DNA from 2 places in the Caloramator sp. genome. Region 1 is predicted to be linked to the other one. Evidence: riboswitches for the same ligand, from Rfam matches in the RefSeq annotation. Region 1 holds a riboswitch; the other holds the start of a gene.

Region 1 (3,200 bases):
CCTATAATACAGGTAATATAGGAAGAACTTGTGTTTTAACAAATTCAAGACTACATCTTATAAAGCCACTTGGTTTTTTAATTGATGATAAGCATTTAAAAAGAGCAGGGATGGATTATTGGAAGCTTGTAGATGTTGTTTACTACGATAGTTTTGATCATTTCCTTGAAGTTAATAAAGGTGCAAGGGTGTATCTATCAACAACTAAAGCAAGTAAATTCTACACAGAAGTAGAATACAGACAGGGTGATTTTATAATGTTTGGTAGAGAGTCATCAGGTGTTCCAGACAGTGTTAGAGATGTTTTTAAAGATACTTTAATAAGAATTCCAATGGTAGAAACAACTGAAAGATCTCTTAATTTATCCAATACAGTATCTATTGTTGCATATGAAGCATTAAGACAGATGGGATTTCCTAATATGAAATAGTAGTGGAGGGGTAGGATGAATAAAATAGCGATAGTTACAGATAGTACTTCAGATATTCCAAAGGAACTTGTAAATAGATATAATATTAGAGTTATTCCTTTAACAATAACATACAAAGATAAAACTTACTATGATGGAGTAGATTTAAAAATTGATGATTTGTTAAGAATGCTTGATGAAGGAGAAGAACTTCCAAAAACATCACAAGTTAATCCTGCAAGATTTTATGAAGAGTACAAGAGATTATTTGATGAAGGGTATAATAAAATTATTTCTATTCACTTATCATCTAATTTAAGTGGTACGTATCAATCAGCAATAATTGCTAAAAATATGTTGGAGACTGATGATATATATGTAGTTGATTCAAGGACAGTAAGTTTTGGAACAGGAATGCTTGCTCTAAAGGCGGCTAAAATGATTGAAGAAGGTAAAGATGTGGAAGAAATATACAATACATTAAACATACTTGCACCTAAATCAAGGGTTGCATATGCATTAGATAAACTTGAATATCTTAAAAAGGGTGGCAGATTATCAGGAACACAGGCAACAATAGGAACACTATTAAATATTAAACCTATCATATATATTACTGATGGTAACCACGCTATTTTAGATAAAACAAGGGGAATGAAGAAAGCTTTATCAAGAATGATAAAGTATGTTCAGGATGAAGGCTTTGATGAAAATGAGCTTTTTGCAATAGGAACTGTAAAAGATTATGAAAATCTTGAAGAGTTTAAAGAGATGGTTAAAAATGAGTTGGGTGTAGATAATTATCTTTTGGCTGAAGTAGGAACTGTAGTTGCAACATACTCAGGCCCTGGAGTAGTGGGAATATGGTTTTATGCTAAATAGAGGCTTTTGCCTCTATTTTAGATTGTAAAAATCTAATTGTTAGCTAAAATCTGAAAAAGCCCCATGAACGAAGCCCAAGAAATTCTTTATGGGGCTATTCAATATATAAATAGAGGCTTTGTCTCTATTAATTTTTATAATTCAAACTATTCAAAAAATAAATAGCAAAATTGCTATAATTTAGGTATAATGAAAGTAGAAAGTAAATATTCTGGATGAAGCAAATAGGAGAGACCCTAAGAGGGCGCCGAAGGGGTAAGTAAAGCTTGCCAAGCTTTATGATACTCTCAGGCAAAAGTACTATTTGTGGACAGAACTCTGTGAAGGCAGAGGATGTAGGCAACTACATCCTTTTTTTATTTGCCAAATAACTTGTATTTTAGCGAACTTTAAGCTACAGAGTTTTTGGTATCATTGATAATGTTTCTATCGTAGTATTAGGAAGAATAATCATCATTAACTTACAGAAGTATATAATTTCTTCTGATGATTAGATTTAAAATTAATAGATTACCGAACAAAAAAGAGGTGTCAGGCTTGAAACTTAAACCAGTTATATTAACCAATAACCCTTTAACAAAGAGTAGTTTAGAAGATAAATATGATCTTCTATATAAACCTCAAGCTTCACTTATGGATATTTTAATTATGGCAAGGGATTATATCCATAGAGGACATAGGCTCTTAACACATCCTCTAATGGGGAGTATAAAGCCTAATCAGACACCCTATAAGTCTATTGCAATTTCAAGGGATTGTTTTGAAGAGGTTGATCTATTAAGTGTTGAGATAATAGAGGAGAGCATATTGAAGGCTGACCAGCTTATTAAAAATAGTAAAACATTAATTTATACGGATAAGGTGCTTAGAGATTTTAGTTTAATTGATTTTGATTTAATAAAAAACGCATTAAATTGAAAGGAAGTGAAATTATGAGCCATATCTATGACATTGTAATAATAGGAGGAGGCCCTGCAGGTTTGTCAGCAGGACTTTATGCTTCAAGGGCAAAGCTTGATGTTCTGGTGATTGAGAAGGAGAAGTTTGGAGGACAGGCAGCAACGACAGCAGAACTCGAAAACTATCCCGGTTCAATTGAAAATTGTACAGGACCAGCTTTAGTTGAAAGAATGAGGAGGCAGGCAGAGGAATTTGGAACTACCTTTGCAAAGGATGAAATAGTAGAGGTTGATTTTTCAGGAGATATAAAAACTCTAAAGGGAAGAAAGGAAGAATATAGGTCAAGGGCTGTAATTATTGCAACAGGTGCTGAATACAGGCTTGCAGGGTTTAAAAATGAAATTGAACTAAGAGGTAGAGGAGTTTCATACTGTGCCACCTGTGATGCGGATTTCTTTGAAGGTTTAGATGTTGCAGTAATAGGTGGTGGAGATAGTGCAATAACTGAGGCACTTTATTTAACTAAATTTGCAGAAACAGTGACAATAATACATAGAAGAGATTCATTAAGGGCTGCTAAATCACTACAAGAAAAGGCCTTTAATAACCCAAAGATAAAATTTATATGGGACACAGTAGTAGAGGAGGCAAAGGGAGATGAAATATTAGAATCCCTTGTATTGAAAAATATAAAGACTGGAGAGATAAGTGAACTTGCTGTTAACGGTGTTTTTGTCTTTGTAGGACTTGAACCAAAGAGTGACCTTTTTAAGGGTAAGGTTGAAATGGATGAGAGGGGATATATTTTAACTGATAGAAGTATGAAAACAAATGTTGATGGAGTATTTGCAGCAGGTGATGTAGTTCAAAAATCTCTAAGGCAGGTTATAACTGCAGCATCTGATGGGGCTGTTGCTGCTGTTGCTGCAGAGGAATATATAAATGAAAAATTCAATAAATAGGAGGGGTAATATGTTAGAGGTTAATAAGGATAATTTTGAAGCTGAA
Region 2 (3,200 bases), on a different contig from region 1:
GAGTGAGTGGTGGCACTTTTATGATGAGGAATTTAGTAAGTATGAGATTTTATAAAAATAGAGAATAGAGTACCGAATAGTTGTTTTAATCTATAAAAATGTAATTAATTAAAAAAGAAAAGGAGAGGTAAACTCTCCTTTATCTTCTTTCGAAGCTTCTTTTTTGTTGTTTTCTTGCTCTTCTGCAGTCAGGACATCTCTTTGGTTCGTTTTCAAAGCCTTTTTCTGCATAGAACTTTTGTTCACCTTCTGTGAAAACGAACTCTTTGCCACAGTCTTGGCAAACAAGTGTCTTATCAGCCATTGAACACACCTCCTATAAATGATAGGATTTAACGACTCAAAGACACAACCCTACCGATTTATAGGGCAGTGGGTCTTGATGGTTAAATCTTTTTTCTTAGATAATTATAACATTTATAATTATATTTGACAATAATATTATGTTTCGTATATTTTAAAATTATACATAAAATTTTTGCAATTCGGCAAAATAGGAGGAGAATTTAAATGAATATAGATTACTTAAAGGAAGTTTTAAGTAAAAGAGAAGTAAATATAATGGGACAGGATGAAGAATATAAAAAATATTCCGTTGTTATCCCAATTGTATATGATGATGAATACAAAATATTATTTGAGGTTAGATCCAAAAAATTAAAATTTCAACCCGGGGATATTTCGTTGCCAGGTGGAAAGATAGAAGAAGGAGAGATACCAAAACAGGCTGCTATAAGGGAACTTATTGAAGAACTTGGTATAAGTGATGAGAATTTTGAGTTTATAGGACAGTTTGATACATTAGTAACTTATCACGGAAAGATTATATATGTGTTTGTTGTTTTTTTAAAGGAATTAAATTTTAAATTATCAGTTGATGAGGTTGATGAAATATTTTTAGTTCCAATTTCCTTTTTTAAAGAAAATGTTCCAGATATGTATTATGCATCAATTAGTGCACGTTTTGAAAAAGAGAATAAGTATATAAATATGAACCAAAGGCTTTTATCATCAAGGAGTCCTATTTATTTTTATGGATATAACGGGCAACTCATATGGGGAATTACTGCTAAAATTATTTACAATTTTATTAAGAATATATTTGAATAATTTAAATTTTAAAAATATTGATGTTTTGGTAAATTCAGCATATCATATAATTAGAACAAAATATTGGTGGATGAAGGCTGTTGGAGACACCAGATTTGGTGACCGAAGAAGCAAAAAGTATTCTTTTCTCGGGAAACTTTGAAACTTTCAGGTTATGTACAATAGCTGGACACAACCCTGGAGAGACCTATTTTAGGCATCGAAGGAGTAACTTGCAAATAGTTTGTTTGCAAGAAGCTTTCAGATAAAAGGACAGGGGAAAGAGAAGCTTTTTTGTAGTGCTTCTTTTCCCCTGTCCTTTTATTTTTTAACATAAATTAGAGGAGGGGTATTTATGACAATTATAAAGGGGGTTTTATTACTAATTTTAGTTCTTGTGGCATTTTCGTTGTTTACATTTAAGGCACCTAAGGGTGAGGCAGCTATGTCTGGTCTTGCAGGTGCAGCAGTTGCTACATTTTTTATTGAAGCAATATTTAAGTATATACTTGGAGATTTTATAGGAATTGCTTTTTTAGGAGAAGTTGGCGAGGCAGCAGGAAGTATGGGAGGACCAATAGCAGCTATTTTAGTTGCTATTAATATTGGAGTAAACCCAATATATGCGGTTGTAGCTGGTGCAGTTTCTTTTAAATTGCCTATATTACCAGGTTTTGCAGCAGGATATATAGTGGGACTTTTTTCAAAAAAATTAGAAGACAAAATTCCGAGTGGGTTAGAAATAATATTTGGTGCGATGATAATTGCACCTATTGCAAGATCAATAGGTGTAATAACACAACCTGCTATAAGTAACACTTTAGTATCAATAGGAGAAGTTATAAAGGCAGCATCTGAACAATCGCCATATTTAATGGGTATGTTGCTTGGTGGAATAATAAAGATAATATGCACATCACCACTAAGTTCAATGGCTTTAACTGCAATGTTAAATTTAAAGGGTCTTGCTATGGGTATATCAGCTATAGCTTGTTTTGATGGTTCTTTTACAAATGGAGTAGTTTTTAAAAGGTTTAAAATAGGAGACAGGGGAAATTTAATAGCTGTTATGCTGGAACCGCTTACTCAGGCAGATCTTGTTACAAAAAATGCATTTACAATATATTTTTCAGATTTTATAGGCGGTGGGCTTGCTGGAATTGGAGCAGCATATTTTAAAATAATAAATAATGCACCAGGTACTGCATCACCAATTCCTGGTATGCTTGCACCCCTTTGCCTTTAATTCACTTTAAATGTTTTGAAGGCACTTATTTTTGGAGCAATAGGTGGCATAGTAGGAGGAGTGGTTGGAACACAAATAATAATTATGTATAACAAAATAAAAGGATACAAAAAGGAAAATAAAAAAGAACAAAAACTTAGTGTTAGTTGAAAGTGTTTGCTGTATAATAAAGAAAGGGGGTGGTATTTTTGAAAATACTTATTAAAAATGGTTATATTTATCCTATTGAAACAGAACCTTTTAAGGGCGATATTTTAATTGAGAATAGTAAGATTGTAAATATTGCTGAAAATATTGAGGACAAAGATGCACAAGTTGTGGATGCAGAGGGTAAGTTCGTACTTCCTGGATTTATTGATGCCCATAGCCATATAGGATTGTTTGAAGAGGGTGTTGGGGGAGGATATCAGGATGGTAATGAAGCTACAAACCCATTAACTCCTGAAGTTAGAGCAATAGATGCCTTTAATCCAGATGATGTTGCAATAAAGAGAGCTCTTGAGGGTGGAGTAACCACAGTTATGATTTTACCTGGTAGTGCTAATGCTATTGGAGGACAAGGAGCTATCTTAAAGCTAAAGGGGAATATAGTTGATAATATGATTTTAAAGGAACCTGCAGGACTTAAAATGGCACTTGGAGAAAATCCTAAAAGGGTTTATGGTGGTAAAAATCAAACTCCTTCAACAAGGCTTGGTACAGCAGCATTAATTAGAGGATATTTTATGAAGGTTCAGGACTATATGAACAAGAAAAGGCAGTGTGAAATTGAAAAGAAGGAGTTTGTTGATAGAGATATTAAATTAGAAATAGGAGAAAGAGTATTAAAGGGTGAAATACCTGCAAGAATACACTGCCATAGAAG

Evidence for each region. Region 1 has a riboswitch for glycine ahead of JG776_RS03320 (GrdX family protein). Riboswitches for the same ligand answer to the same signal wherever they lie in the genome.
Region 2: linked by a shared signal. The riboswitch ahead of JG776_RS04330 (PTS sugar transporter subunit IIC) and the one ahead of JG776_RS03320 (GrdX family protein) in region 1 are both predicted to bind glycine.

The regions. Positions count from the first base shown of each region.
Region 1 covers NZ_JAIHAO010000006.1:6,182-9,381, forward strand. Annotated here, with positions in the region: gene JG776_RS03310 (tRNA (cytidine(34)-2'-O)-methyltransferase) at 1-431, shown strand, start outside; gene JG776_RS03315 (DegV family protein) at 447-1,292, shown strand; glycine riboswitch at 1,508-1,605, shown strand; gene JG776_RS03320 (GrdX family protein) at 1,830-2,210, shown strand; gene trxB (thioredoxin-disulfide reductase) at 2,225-3,154, shown strand; gene JG776_RS03330 (thioredoxin family protein) at 3,165-3,200, shown strand, end outside.
Region 2 covers NZ_JAIHAO010000008.1:18,532-21,731, forward strand. Annotated here, with positions in the region: gene JG776_RS04315 (M15 family metallopeptidase) at 1-55, shown strand, start outside; gene JG776_RS04320 (zinc-ribbon domain-containing protein) at 140-304, opposite strand; gene JG776_RS04325 (CoA pyrophosphatase) at 511-1,110, shown strand; glycine riboswitch at 1,278-1,376, shown strand; partial or broken gene JG776_RS04330 (PTS sugar transporter subunit IIC) at 1,445-2,485, shown strand; gene JG776_RS04335 (amidohydrolase) at 2,524-3,200, shown strand, end outside.